Regions from separate parts of the Aneurinibacillus thermoaerophilus genome, predicted to be linked through region 1. Evidence: riboswitches for the same ligand, from Rfam matches in the RefSeq annotation. Region 1 holds a riboswitch; the other holds the start of a gene.

Region 1 (7,884 bases):
AGCGGCCTTAGCACCATTTTTTACGGATTATTTGGCTGGAAGCCATCTTATGTTCAATGGGCATTCAATCTTCCCTTATTCTTCTTAGGAACCCTTTTGCTCGGAAAAGAATTCAGTTTAAAAACCCTTGTGGGAACAACGTTTTTACCTTTTGTCGTTTATTTGACGGAAGGAATAAAACCAGCGACCACCGATCCGCTTTTAGGAGCGCTGTTTGGCGGATTGGGTGTGGGCTTAGGGCTTGGCATCGTATTTCGCGGAAAAGGCTCCACTGGCGGAACGGCGCTTGTCGGCCATATTATTCACAAATTCACCAATCTATCACTGGGAATTTGCATGGTGATTATTGATGGTCTGATTGTTGTTACATCTGCTTTCGTGTTTAGCTTTGAGCAGGCGCTTTACGCTTTAATCAGCATCTATTTAACCGGAAAGATCATTGATATTGTACAATTAGGCTTAAGCTATACAAAAATGGCCATCATTATCTCGGATAAAGATGAAGAAATTCGTCACGTAATTTTAAATGAAATCGATAGAGGGGTTACGAAAATAACCGGCATAGGCGGCTACACGAATGAAAAACGTCCGGTTTTACTATGCGTACTTGAACAAAGCGAACTGTCAAAATTAAAGCAGCTAGTTAAAAACGCCGATCCTTCTGCGTTCGTTATTATATCCAATTCTATAGAAGTATTGGGCGAAGGATTCAAGCGCTAATCCACTCCTCTTATCATTTCTAATTTTGTTATTCGAAGGTTGAAAAGTTACTAACCATTAAAAAAGGGGCTGTCCTAAAAATAATGGGCCAACCCCTTTCATATTTACGAATTCATGTGACTAAACGCCCCTTCATTCATTGAGGGGATAAAAATCGCTTGGCTCAAAATCCCGGTATAGGATGGTAAGAAGAAACATAATATCATTTATCTATCCTCTCACCATAAAATCGACATCGAAATATCAACTACAGCCAAAAAAAAAGAGTATGCTCCATTTCTACTCTTTACTTTTTATCATTTTATATCCTAACCATGTTATAACAAATGTAGCCACCATCAAAACAGTAAAAACTATCAAGAATATGCCATCGAAAGTTTCCGTATTCATGGATCGTTCCTCCTTAATCAAATCAATCTCCTATTTATTTTAATTCAAAATTTCGATATCTTTATGAGACTTTTATGAATAATTATTGAAATATGTTGAGGTTCACGGTTAGTGATAGCAAACAAAAAGTCCGAGCACGCCGGGTTTCATGGTTTGTGTTTGCTATTCATTTTTTAGTGACTTAGACGCTCCAAATAAAACCGCCACTCCAGAAACAAGACAAACAGCAAGTAAAACTATATATCCCATGTTCACATTCTCCTTATACTAGATAATCATTTTCATATTAACATAGTATTAATAATGCTTTTGTGAATAATTATTGAACGATCCAAAAATCCCCGCCAAACATTTAATAATTTGGCGGGGATGCTGGTATGGGATCATCTGAGCCATTTACTTACCTGTTTTCTCTTCATTCTGACATTTCGTTTGGCAGCTTGCTTGAATTCTAAAAGAAACTGTAAAATTCAATTATAATTTGAATTTATCTACAGACAATTGCAATTCCTGCGCAAGATTTCTAAGAGTAATAGTGAAACTTGACAATTCATCTATTAGAGAGGATTGTTTTTCAATAGCTGATGCGATATTTTCTGAACCAACGGCTACTTCTTTGGCTACCCCAGCCATTTCCTGTATAGAAGCCGTTACCTGTTCTGCTCCTGCAGATAATTGCTGGGAAGCTGCTGACACTTCCTGGATTTGATTGTTCACATGTTGGAAGGCTATTCTAATACTCTCTAAAGATTTGCCCGCCTCATTGATAACCGCCATTCCAGACTCAACTTCCTCCGCTTCTTTCTGCATACCAGATATAACTTTACGAGTATGCTCCTGCATTTGCTTAATAAACCCAGTAATCCCCTCTGCCGATTTTTTCGATTGTTCAGCAAGTTTCCTTACTTCATCTGCTACAACCGCAAAACCTTTTCCATGTTCTCCAGCACGCGCTGCCTCAATAGCCGCATTTAAGGATAATAAATTTGTTTGTTCTGTAATCTCCGTAATTACATCTGTAATTCTCTCAATTTCCTTAGAATGGTCCTCTAGTTTTTTAACCAACGAAGTCGTATCATCAACTGATTTGCTAATAGATTGCATCTGTTGAATTGCCTTGGATAGCGCTTCATTTCCATTTTCCACTTCTTTCACCGAGCTTTCAGATGTTTCCGCCACTCTAGAGGATGAATCAGCAATACGTTCAATTCCTATGGCTGTTTCCTCCATCGTACTTGCCACCTCTTCCGCTGTTTGAGAAGAGGCTTCTGCTCCTTGGTTCAGCCCCTCAACAGTGATAGCAATTTGCTTGCTGGCTTCATCTGTTTGTTCCATATTTTTTATTAGTTGTTCCGATAAAGCAATAACATGCATACTGGCGTCATTTACTTTTTTGATAATGCCTTTTAGGCCTGTTACCATTTCATTAATCGCATTAGCAAGTTCTCCTATCTCGTCTTGAGACTTTGTATCAATCGTCTTTACCGTTAAGTCTCCTTCACTTATCTTTTTCGCTATACTACTAACATACAAAATAAGTTTGATTTTTTTATTAAATAACCATATAAATACACCCATACAAATTAGTGAAAATAAAGCAATACCTCCGGCTATAACCCCTTTTATAAGAGGAAGAGAGCCATAAAATTCTTCTGGATATACAGCAATACCAAGTGTCCATCCCCAAGGTTTGTAATACTCTACATAACTCATTTGTGGTCGTTCTTTAGCCTCGTCTTGATTTTTCCACGTATAGGTTAATAACCGTTCGTTAGGATCGCTATTTTTACCAGCTTTCACAAGATCTTGTATCAAATAAGAACCATCTTCAAGCTTGAAATCCTTTTGATTTTGTCCTTCATATCCTAGCGGGTGCATAACTGCAATGTAATTGTCATCATAAGCCCACATATAGCCTTCTTTTTTATAGATAAAATGCGATTTACTTAAATCCCGCTTTTTCTTATCTTCTAACAACGGACCGTTGATATAATCCTTTGCTCTGTTTTGGGCTTCTTCCAATGTAAGATGGCCATTTTTAACTTCTTCATCCATTACCTGAATTATCGTGATTGCACCATCAACAATTTGATGTAAATGCTCAATACCTGCTTTCTCAAGTTCGCTTTTTGCAGAGTAATAAGTAACAACACCTACCAGAGAGCTTGAAATCATGATTGAAATGGTTACTGCTATTATTAATTTCCATCTTATACTAAAAATAATTTTCCTTTTTATCATAGTAATATCCTCCTTTTATAAAGACTGTTTTACCTTCCTTATATTTGCGTATCGAGCGATATATTGTCTTACTATTTAATTGATGTTTCCTAGCTACCAAACTGAACGTATATCTGTCTATTCCTTCACTAATTACTATGTACTGAATGCTAAATCTCACTCCCTTTCATTATGACTCTATATTGATAAACAAACTACATAAATACGATACGAAAGCTAGGCTTATCGCTACTTATGTAAAAAACAGAAAAGGCCATACCGCTCCCTAAGATTACCGAATGCGGAATAGCCTTTTTTTAAATTCATCAAACTTTTTAAAAAGATTTCGGTAACCCGGCTGTCATCATTCACATTGAACCTTAGACCCGTGGCTTTGCGTCCTTATCTTTCGATAAGTTTGCCTTTATCGTTAAATTAAGTTTTGCAGTTAATTAGCACTTATATCTCTTATATTATAGTCATAAAGTTCCATTACTTCAATACTGTAATAACATAAATTATATCTAATTATTCATATTGTTTTATTAATAAAATAAAATTTTAAAAAAAGGGGGGGCAAAACACTATTTTCTAAACGTTTGGTCAACTATAAAAAAAAGAAAGCCCTTGAAAAATCAAGGAGTTTGACGTTTGCTACTATCTGCATTCCAAGCAATACCCGTAAATTTCAAATTTAGAGAACAGATGAAATGCGGGTGAAACGTAGTTTATGAGCCTGCGAAAATCCTTGATTTTAAAGCTATTTAACATAACACGCAAGAAGTCCCCTTCCTTCACGCCTCCGGCGTAGGTGGGGGATGAATCGCGTGTTATGTTAAAAGTAAAAATGAAACAAATTTATTTTTAAAAATAAAAAGCAGTAGGCTGATCAGCTTACTGCTATAGTAACATGTAAAGGGGAATTCTAATTGTTCCTTCTTCTTTTAGAAACGTATCAGATGGAACCAAAAGTGTAAAATTATTCTCCAATAAAAAACCGATGATTCCTTAATGTAGGAAAAATCAATTTTTTAATTCCACAAATTGCATTGTCATATATTTCCTGTATTTTTCTGCCGGGACCCCTATTTACAAGGATACATATCTACAAAATTCAAATAATTTGGTTTTTTAACAGCCACTCTTTTAATTTTATACTCCCCTCTTCGTAGCTTATATCCTTTTGAATGATAGAAAAAGCATAGTAACCAAAAGGATCAATTTTAGGAGAATTAGTTAAACTTTTATTCACCAATATACTATTTTCTTCAAAATTTATATAAACATCCCAAATATCTGCATCTTTCTTTTTAAAAGCTATAACTTCTATGTCATAATTTTCATCTTGATATCCAATATGTAAATGGATATTATGGTCATATTGATCAGACAATATTACCACTCGCCTCTCCTAAAATATCACATGATGTTCCTTCATATCTGGTGCTACATGATAATGTAAAACATAAGGTCCCCCGGCCTTTATTGGATAATAATCTAGTCTAAATATTGGTTGACCGGTTTTTTTAACTCTTACCTGTATAATCCTCCCACCACCTCCTGGACCATCTATAGTATATTCATTAGCAGCATCTAAAGCTTTTTGAACATAGGGCTTAGCAACGTTCTATGCTTGTTCAGCCGCTTATTTACCTACTTTTTCTAATAATACTCTTAAAGCGTTTGCTACTACTGGAGCAACTGCGGCTCGAACCTCATTGTTATCTTTTTGTTTATCTTCTAATTCTCTCTCTAATTGCTGAAAAACTGGGTCCTCAACCAGAAATGTAAATTCTTCTTCAAATGACTTAATCTCCTTGTTAGTAACAGTTATAGACTCATCCTGATTTCATAGCCATAGCAGGCGAAACTGTTCCTAACAATAAACTAAAACATAAAACAAAACTCAATACTTTTGATGCTATTTTAAATCCCATACTTATACCACTTTCCATGGTTATATAGACTCTTAACTCGTCCCTAAAAATTCATGCTTTAAAAACTTAGATGGTGTTGCAAAACTTATAATCGCTGAATGGTAAAGGGTAAATATAATCAATTATGCATAATCCTATAATTTGTAAAAATAGGTCTATGAATTAGGTGGAAAATATTTTAAATTGTTAATATATGTATATATTGGGCGATGCATGCATTATATGTAACTTATTTCCTTTACGTCCGACTCAAAAAAAGAAAGAGTGAAGACGAAGTGTTTGGATCGTTAAAAAATATATATGATATGTATAGGCTCGGAAAAAGTGTTGTGAACTCAAAAAGTTTTCAAAAATCACTCAACAGAGCGGAAAAAGAATATCAAAAGAGAAGGAAAAAGCAGGAGGAAAAATTAAAAAGAACAAAGGCTGGAAGAAGGCAATTAAAAGAAATAAAAGCTTATGAAAAAGCTACAAAACAATTGTGGAAAGGGTTCACTCAGTCCTTTCAGACCTTAGGTAAGGTATGCACTTCCGCTAGAAAACTCGCAACCAACCTATTGCCCATTGAACAGATTTACAAATTAAAGAAGATCATGAAGGCTGAGGTGATAAAGAAACAAAATTCCGCTATTAAAAAGTTGCAGAAGCCAAAATCCATTCAAAAACCAAAATCAGTCTCCCCATCACCTCCACCAAAGCGTAGTATGATGGATGATCTGGTAGTTGGATTAAAGAAGTTTGGAAGAGAGTTCAAACCTGCTTTTTCTCACGGAGCCAAAGAGCTTGCTACGCTTTCAAATTATAAACCCTTAACCAGGGAATTAGTTGGAAAAGAGAATTTTGACGCATTAACAGACAATAAATGGACGATGGATGATGTGAAAGCCGCAGGCGGAGCATTAGAAAATTTGTTTTTAGGAAGACTTAAGGTTGTCAAAAACATCAATAAAACGGTTAAAATTACAAAAAGATTGGATAAAGCGAAACAGCCATTACAACCGCCGAAGCCGAAACAATCCACTGGGAATGCAACTAAGGGGACGGGAAAACTTTCAACACGCGATACCCTGTTAAACGCGGTTTCAAATCAAAAATTAAAAAATGCTATTGATCAAATGTATCGTCCAGGAGCAACCATTGGGGATGGTGGATTAGCGGATGCAATTCGACATGAACTCTCAACAGGTCAACTTGTAGGTGGAAAGTCTCATATTCAAAAAGGTATTGAGCGAGTTCGAAATCTAGAAAATATAATTAAGAAAGAGAATTTGAACCCTAACGACCTAGCAACAGCACAGAAGTTATTAGATGATCTCAAAGACGCTCTGCAAATAAAATAAATGGATGTGATAAATCTTGAACTATGATTGTTTAATCGACGAACTATTAAAGGCGGTTCCTGAGATAAAGCCTGATTATGAAAAAGAAATGGAGTGGTGGGGAGAAGAACAACCTGGTCCACATAATATTTTTGGAGATGTCTTAAATCCTTTTGTCAGATCTTTATTAAGTAAACAGGGAGAAGAAGAGCTGTTAGTCAAAATATTTGACTTCTTCGAAAGAATGGCTGCTTGTGAAGATATCATGGTTCAAGAGGTTTTAGGATGTACAGTGTTAGAATATATCGGTGACGATAAGACACTGTTGGAAAAAGCAAAGAAATATATGGGTAAACGGACTTTACAAATGAGCTATGAGATTGAACGAGGACTTGGTAGGTCCTAACTGGAGAAAGGGAGAATACTTTATTAGCCTTGGGGGCATTTTTACCCCGAGGCTTTTTTCATACGCAAACTCCATGCAAGTACAGGATGGCTAGAACGATAATGGAAAGGACAAAGTAATGGTTGATTTCGTGTAGAAGAAAATACATATTATCAGGTTTACTTCATTGAAGCAGGGTCGTACAATACAACCAACAAACCATACACTTACACACTTGACAAACACGCCTAATAAACTTAGAAGGCTTATTCCAACTTGCAATGTGAGGGGGAGTGAGCCTTTTTTCATTCTAAAAAACGAAAGGGGAAGAAAAACGATGGCAAAACGTGTACAAGCAGTAGAAGAAAAGGTTGGCTTAATTGCTCAGGCACAAGCAGAGTACGAGGCAATCGTAGAGGAAGTAAGGGGATTCTGCCAGAAAGCACAGGAACTGAGGAAACAGGCGGACGAGTTAAGACGCTCTGGCAGTATCGACCCGCAAGTAGCGAAGGAAGTAAAACAGCTACTCGAACAGGCTGAATTCTTTGACCAATTGGCCGACAAAAAGGACGGACACCCAAGGCTGGAAGCCATTCGCCGTCTGGAAGAATTACAACGTGAAGCCTCTGGATTAAGGGAGACTGTACAGCATAACAAAAGTGTGCTAGCCCGTCAGAAACAGGATTTGGACGAGGTAAAGGAAGAAGCGGCGGCGATGATTCGGCGGGCAGAGGAACGAATACGGGAAACGGAACAACTATTAGTTTTCCAAATGGCGAAACTGGAAGAATTGGAGGGATAGACGAATGGCACAATTAAGCAAAGAAGCTTTAGAAGCACGCCGTCAGTACGAAAGAGAGTACAGACGGAAATGGCGGCAAAAACCAGAAAATAAAGAGAAGCAAAGAGAGTA
Region 2 (7,884 bases), 1.7 Mb from region 1:
GCAAAGGAATAGAAAAAAAAGCAGGGAAGATCAATGAGCAGACTCGTCAAGAAAGAAATAACATTACTCCAGTATATTCTGGCTATTCATGGCACCCAGGTAGGAACCAGCATCCTAACTCTTCCGGCTGAAGTGGCTAAGACGGCAGGCACGGACGGCTGGATCTCGATTATTATCGGATCGATCCTCGCTACAATCGTTAGCTTATGTATTGTTCATCTTATGGCCAATCATCCAGGGGATACCATGCTTGAGCTGATGACACGGTATCTGGGAAAAGGACTGGGAAAAGCCATGATGGTGATCTGGATGTTATATTCTTTATTCGCTATCACGGTCATTCTTTTTGTTACCATATCCATTATTCAAATATGGATTTTGCCGAACACGTCCAGTTATTTAATCGTTACCCTGCTTATGATTAACACCTATATGATTATACGTAGAGGTGTACGGCTCATCGGACGTTATGCCGAGTTTGTTTTTTTCTTTACGCTCGGGCTGCCAATATTATTAATCATCCCGCTCAAAGATAGTCACTGGGTTTATCTGCTGCCCATATTGAAAGAAGGATGGATGCCGATCCTTTCTGCGGTGAAAACGACGACCGTTGCCTTCCTTGGATTTGAGTTGGCGTTTCTTTTCTATCCTTATCTAAAAAATAAAAAAGCCGCAGCCAAAGGGGTTGTGATTGCCAATGCCCTTACCCTGCTTGTTTATCTCCATATTACGTTAAGCTGTTTTGTTTATTTTAGCCCAGATGAAATTACGCAGTTTTTATGGCCCACGCTTACACTTGTCAAGCCGATCGAGTTTCCATTTCTCGAACGAATGGAAATTATCTTTGTAGCATTTTACATTTTTCTTTTTTCAACCTCGTCCATTCCCTACCTTTTTTTTGTTACGGATACCTTTTCTCAGTTGTGTAATAAAAAAGACTGGCAGCTGCCGTACCTTTTGTTGCCGCTCTTTGTGGTTGTTTTCTTCTTCTTCAAACCATCCTATAAAGTGCTTGAACTATGGGAAGAGTGGTGGGGGTGGATAAGTTATTTCACCGCCTATGCGTTCCCGGTTATCTTTCTTTTTTATGTTAAAGGTTATACACATTGGAAAAGGAGGAAAATCGATGATAAAGCAGGCTAAATTCATCCTAGCATGCCTTGACATGCGAGGATCAGCTTAATGACCCTATCTTTAGTCTAAAGAAAAAAGAGAGGGCCAATAAGAAGTTCATGAAATGAATTTTAGTCCAATTGCCGCCATAAGAACCATACTAATAAACAAAACCCGACGCCATTCTTTTGATTCCCCATATATAAACATACCGACAAGCGCGCTTCCTACCGTGCCAATCCCAGTCCAAACGGCATACGCCGTTCCCATGGAGATCGTTTTCATCGCCTGAGAAAGAAAGAAAAAGCTCAAACAAAATCCCCCAACCAGTATGGCAATTGACTGCCAATTTTTTTGTTTATGTACTTTATTTATTCCTGTTACGCCGACCACTTCGAAAGAGCCGGCTAGGATAAGATAGATCCAACCCATTATCCTCTGTCTCCTTTCATTTCCCTTCCGCTTCAGCTCCAACGTTATCTTCCGATTCTTTCGTAACAACCTTCAGCCCAATTACGCCTATCAATAATAATAAAATAAGCAACACTTTCACCCATTGAAACGGTTCGCCAAACACAAGCATCTCCATGATTACGGTTCCAGCCGTTCCGATTCCTGTAAAAACGGCGTATACGGTGCCAACCGGCAGTCTGCTTGAGGAGCGAATCAACAAATCAAAACTAACGTAAATAGCTATTATCGTCCCAACCCATGTCCAAAAATTATAAGCATGCTTGAGTCCGATAACCCATGCGACTTCAAAAAAGCCGGCAATCAATACCAATATCCAGTTTCGGTTCATTCCATTGCCTCTCCTGTGTTTTTCTTTATTATTCATATAGATAATCCGCGCCAATACAAATACCAGGAAGCATGTAACCTTCTTATGAATCGTTCCGTTCCGCCATATAACATTTCCACGAGGAGCCCGTCAAGCAAACCCATGAACGCGACAGCGGCCCGCTCCGCACCGACAGAACGAATCTCGCCTTCCTCTATCGCTTTTTCAAACACCGGAATAAGAAGACCTTCGAGTTTATCCAGATAAATGTAAACATCGTGCATGACTTCATCGTACAAGTGGGTTGGCGGAAAAAATGTGATGCGTAGCAAAAATTTCGTTCTGTCATCATGCTCATACCGTGCTTTATACTGGCTCAAAAAGTTATACAAACGCTCGTGTAAAGGAATGTTTGCATGACGCGCAAAAAAATGAGTTACAAACTCCGCTTCATCACTAATAACATCCTCGATCACCTTTAGAAAAAGATCGTCTTTTCCTTTAAAATGTGCATAGATCGATGGCTTTTTTATCCCCACCTCATCAGCAATATGTGCAAGGGAAGCCCCTTCATACCCATGTCTGGCAAAATGAGCGAGAGCGACCTTTTTTATGCGATGGATCGTCATCTCCCGTTCACCTCCCTAACGTTCGTTAGTTCATTTTTACACAGATTTTCTAGAAAGTCTACGGACGGAGAATAAAACGTTCTTGTTCCATACTACCGCTGTTCTATCTTTTACAAACCAAAAAATTCCATATGATACTTTTCACTTCTGTAATAAGATAATCGGTCATTCAAGTTACCTGTGTGAAGTTCGAATTTATGTCCATCAGGGTCTGTAAAATAAACGGAACGTTTGTCTTTTTCATCTCTGTCTCTACCCGGAAGAATATTGACGAATACCTCCCAACTAGAACTTTGAATCATTTAGTTTTTCCCTTTTTAATAGTTACGCTAAATCACTCAAAATTCCTGCTTATTAGTGAAATGGCTACGTTCATTCTGCTCCGCTTCTATACAAATCCAAGTACAAAAGCAGCTCGTAAATCAGCACTAATGACCACCACAATCACAAGCGCTTTCTTCTTCGCTGTATATCTCGGTGCTGTAGGCCGCCCCATCTTCCTTAGCGGTTCTGCTGAGCCACAAGTTATGAAAGATAAGGAATGGGTTTTCTTTTTCAATATAAAGTGGTATGATTATGTATGTTCGCCTTTCTTATGGTTGTTTGATCGTACTTACATCATATAAGAAAATGGCGAATTTTTGTTTTTTCTGATTGAGAATGATTCAACAAGTTCATTAGATAAAAAATAAAGTTTTCCTACAAGAGGTACTATGCATCCAGACATTCATTCTAATACAAATACTAAAACAATAAAAAAAATTTACATTCCTGTAAGTACAAAATTTTGGCTAAGTCATTTTATCGCTTTTTTGTGGATGTGCTTTTCCATTTATATTTCCATGCCTTGGTTAAAGGATTTATCAAGTATTATTTCTTTTCCTTTCGCTCTGCTCATTATTATAGGAATTTCATATATTCCAGGATATATGAACGCTTTTCTTGTTGCAAGCTTAGTCTTTGATCGACAGCCGCCGTTCAAGAATGAGTTTTCCACCGATTCTGTAACCGTTCTAATAGCTGCTTATAATGAAGAAGAAAAAATATTTAATACATTAAGATATCTTTCAAAGCAAGATTATAAAGGTAAAATAACTACGATGATTATTGATAACGGTTCAACTGATAATACTGTTTCCGAAATACTAAAAGCAAAACAGGAACTAGACTTGGATATTGCAATTTTTCACGAAGAGCATCCTGGAAAGTTTCATGCTTTAAACAAAGGACTACAATATGTTACGACTCCATATGTAATTACACTAGATGCAGATACATTATTGCATCCATCCGCTATTCGTTATATCGTAGCCAGAATAAAAAGTAGTTCAGAAGAGATATGTGCAGTGGCAGGCTCTATTCTTGTTAAAAATAGTCGAGATAATATATGGACAAAGATACAGGAATGGGATTATTTTTTAGGAATTGCTTCTATTAAACGGCTTCAGGGTTTATATCAGGGAACACTTGTTGCACAAGGAGCCTATAGCATATACAAAACTTCATGCCTCAAAGAAATCGGGGGATGGCCTAATGCAATCGGTGAGGACATTGTCTTAACATGGAGACTTTTACAAAAAGGGTGGAAAGTTTATTTTGAACCATTAGCAGTAGCTTTTACAGAAGTACCTACCAGTTTGAAACACTTTGTTCGTCAACGCTCTCGTTGGGCTAGAGGAATGATTGAAGGGCTAAAGGAAATTAAACCCTGGGAACAACCCCAGCTATATACAAAATACTTAACCTTTATTAATTTGATTATGCCTTATTTGGACTTTGCATACACATTCTTTTGGATTCCTGGCCTTGTTCTTGCATGGTTCGGTTACTATTGGATTGTTGGACCTATGACATTACTCGTTTTACCTCTCACTTTAATAAGCTATAGTTTCCTTTATTTCTTTCAAAAAAAATATGTTTTTACCTCCTTACATTTAAAAGTTCGTAAAAACTTTCTCGGTTTTCTTTTATTTGTTCTTTTTTATCAAATGATTATGTCACCCGTTTCAACATATGGATATATACAAGAAGTGTTCAAACTACAAAGGATATGGAAATAGCAGCTGCATTCTACAAAAGCACCCAGGGCTGAAAGTTTCGCTCTAGATGATAACCGTCTTTATGTGACGGGAAAAAATGAATCATGTAGAAAAAAGATAGCTGTAGCTGATACCGATGGTTATAGAGCAAAGCCTCGCCACCCAAATGGGCAGCGGGGCATTATTATTTTTGCTGCACTCTTCCTCTAAATACCCCGACAATGTTTTAACATGACACTACAGAGAAATCTAATTCCAATGGTAGGCATTCTAACATTTTATCTCAAACTATTTTCGTCTATCATACGCTTAATTCTCTCTTTTGCTTCTTCAATATCCAATTCAACACTACTAATGATATCTAACCAATGTTCCTTCTGTTTTTTCATCGTAAAAAATATGGTTGGTTTTTCATGTTTAAGAATAGTGATTAGTTCTATTATTGGTAATGTTTCCCCAATCGCTTTCTCTCTAAGCAGACCTTTAAAAAAACTAGTAAAGATATAATAATGCTGTGACTCATCATGGTGTTTCTCTAGAAGTTTATAAAAATCCACTATCGCATCAACAACTCGATACATTTTTCTTCTCATATATTCCTCCTGGCAACTGGCTGGCATATCTTAAAGATAGAAGCCCCTATAGTTTTGCGTCCTTATCTTTCAATAAGTTTACCTTTTTCAGCAGGAATATATTATCACTAAAAACAAAGCGATAATAGGTATAAAGACATGCAAAAATTGCACCTATCTGACACGGCCCCTTCGCTTATCTTCTGATACTATCATCATACTCCCCCTATTTCAAAACAGCGCCCATCCAATCAAAAATCAGGCCATTTATCCCCGGATTAATTTAATCAAAGATATAACAGCACCATATACCCCCTAAATCATTGAGCGGTTAACTCAAAATAGTTTTATGTCTACTTCGTAACATTTATAAACATAGACCATCCTATGCAAATATGTACTCAAGGGGACAAATGGTGAGTGATAAATGGGGTTCCAAATTATCGTTTACTGATCTTATTTTCTTAGATAAAATTTATGTATATTTTATTTAAATTCCAAAGGAGGAATAATATGTGAAAGGGGAGAAAGTCGTTATCACAGGATATGGAATCAAAGTTCCAGGTGGATATAATGTAAATCACTTTGCCGATACTCTTTTAACGGGAAAAAGCGCTCTAGACCTTTACATAGGAGAAGGAACGGAAGGAAAAAATATCGCATTCGGGGTTGTACATGATAGATTAGCAGAAATACAGAATAAAAAGTATAGAAGATACCCTAGGATCAGTCTTCTGGCTATGTCAGCCGCAAAGGAAGCGCTACAAATGACAGGAAATATCCATTTAGATCAATATAAAACAGGAATTTTCCTCGGAACGGCTTTAGGGGGAACCCTAGGATACGATGAGATTGTCGTTCTTGCCCAACAGAATAATCTGAAAGATATGCCTGTCAGTGGATGTGGGATCGTCCATTATCATAGCTTAGCTTCTTCAATAGCAGAGTTTCTAGGGGTAAATGGAGTTACGAGAACCGTAGCCACAGGATGCGCAGCAAGCATTGATGCCATCCAGGATGCCATTATGTATTTGCGTTCTGGCGAGTTAGACATCTGCATCGTAGGGGGGGCCGATGCGCCTATTTCTAAAACAGTGATATATGCCTTCGGAAAAATAAGATGTTTATCACAAGACAAAGAGCTACATATGATGGGCGTTCCATTTTCAAAAAAGAGCGGAGGATTTGTCATCGCTGAAGGAGCAAGCGTATTAGTGCTTGAAAGAGAATCGAGCGCTCTGAAAAGGGGAACAAAGATTTTAGGTGTCATTGACGAGGTCAGTACATCAAACGATGGAAAAGGAATATTTTTTTCAGACAGCGAAGGGAAACATTTGCTTCGTGATTTAGAAAAGGTAACTAAACATAGAAAGCCTACATATGTCAATAGCCAGGCACTTGGAATGAAAGAAAACGATAGGATTGAAGCTATCAACCATATGCAGTTGTTTGGTAAAGATGTTCCTATTACTTCTATAAAAAGTATAACCGGTCATACGTTTGGAGCAAGTGCAGGAGCACAAATGATTTCTTCTCTTATTGGAATGGAACGGAATTTCATTCCTAGTACAGTGAATGCGGTTCGAGAGGATTATCCGGAACTGTCTATTGTATATGATACCATTCAAACGGAAGTTGACAGTTTTGTTGTTACTTCTCATGGATACGGTGGAAATAATGCTGCTATTTTCATCTCTAAATACCCATTTTAAAAAATTCATACTTACTGAGGAAGGAAAACGAATGATTGAAACACATAAGGATAAAGAAAAATTGTTGTATTTAATTATCGAAAAAGTTCCAAACATGATCGAAGCGCATATTCAAAATATGCTACAAAAAACTGAAAACTTCCATAAAGTTATTGAAGACCTTGAAGCCTATAGAACTTCTTTATATTCAATATATACTACTGTGGCGAGAATATTATTTAAAGAGAATGAGGAATATATAGAAGCGCTACAACAGCTGGAGAAAACAGGCTATGAAGTAGGGCTTTATTTTGGAGAAGTAAAAGAAATGAATCGAGAAACATTCCTCCAGCTAACACATAGTATTCGAATACATTCTTTTGATTATGTTTGTTCTTTAATTAATGTTCATCTCTCCAAACCAGAAGAACGCTCTTTTCTGATCTCTAGGCTTTTTGAAATTCTAAATGCGAGATTTAACAGTTGTGTCAACGGCTTCCTTTCTGCAAAAGATAAACAAATCCATTATTTGCATAATCAAAAACTATCAATTATGGGGCAAATGGCAGCGGGCATGGCTCATGAAATCAGAAATCCGCTTTGCAGTATTAAAGGTTTTCAACAACTGATGAAACGAATGGTCCTTAATAAAACAGCAAATACAAATAATTTTTTGAATTACATCGATATTTGCATTAACGAAATTACAAAAATCGAAAACCTGGTGTATGATTTCCTTTTGTTAGCGCGTAAAGGAGACAGTAGAAAAAGAAGCTGGGAAAAAGTAAATATCAATCAAATTTTCCAAAAAATTCATGCGTTAGCTGCATGCTTTGCATTAGAAAAGAACGTTACTCTTCATTTATCTCTGCCATCAACTACTCTTTTCACCTATGGAATCTCTTCATATATCGAACAAATCATGCTTAACATTATCAAAAACAGTATCTCTGCGCTACATCCTGGAGGACTCTTACTCATCAATTTGTATCCTTCGATAGACAGCAAAGAAGCGATTTTAACTTTTGTCGATAATGGAATAGGGATTCCGGAAAATCA

What was found. Region 1 has a riboswitch for cyclic di-GMP ahead of K3F53_RS02105 (methyl-accepting chemotaxis protein). Riboswitches for the same ligand answer to the same signal wherever they lie in the genome.
Region 2: another riboswitch for cyclic di-GMP. It lies ahead of K3F53_RS10790 (hypothetical protein); the one in region 1 lies ahead of K3F53_RS02105 (methyl-accepting chemotaxis protein).

What each region holds. Positions count from the first base shown of each region.
Region 1 covers NZ_CP080764.1:360,617-368,500, reverse strand. The annotation lists gene K3F53_RS02110 (YitT family protein) at 1-720, shown strand, start outside; gene K3F53_RS02105 (methyl-accepting chemotaxis protein) at 1,585-3,351, opposite strand; cyclic di-GMP riboswitch class I at 3,676-3,763, opposite strand; gene K3F53_RS02100 (DUF3986 family protein) at 4,445-4,732, opposite strand; gene K3F53_RS02095 (hypothetical protein) at 5,543-6,607, shown strand; gene K3F53_RS02090 (DUF7674 family protein) at 6,624-6,992, shown strand; gene K3F53_RS02085 (hypothetical protein) at 7,309-7,773, shown strand; gene K3F53_RS02080 (hypothetical protein) at 7,778-7,884, shown strand, end outside.
Region 2 covers NZ_CP080764.1:2,080,752-2,088,635, forward strand. The annotation lists gene K3F53_RS10755 (spore germination protein) at 1-37, shown strand, start outside; gene K3F53_RS10760 (GerAB/ArcD/ProY family transporter) at 34-1,143, shown strand; gene K3F53_RS10765 (DMT family transporter) at 1,231-1,545, opposite strand; gene K3F53_RS10770 (DMT family transporter) at 1,562-1,915, opposite strand; gene K3F53_RS10775 (TetR/AcrR family transcriptional regulator) at 1,948-2,523, opposite strand; partial or broken gene K3F53_RS10780 (metallothiol transferase FosB) at 2,634-2,795, opposite strand; gene K3F53_RS10785 (glycosyltransferase family 2 protein) at 3,237-4,583, shown strand; gene K3F53_RS10790 (hypothetical protein) at 4,841-5,155, opposite strand; cyclic di-GMP riboswitch class I at 5,164-5,248, opposite strand; gene K3F53_RS10795 (beta-ketoacyl synthase N-terminal-like domain-containing protein) at 5,650-6,846, shown strand; gene K3F53_RS10800 (sensor histidine kinase) at 6,878-7,884, shown strand, end outside.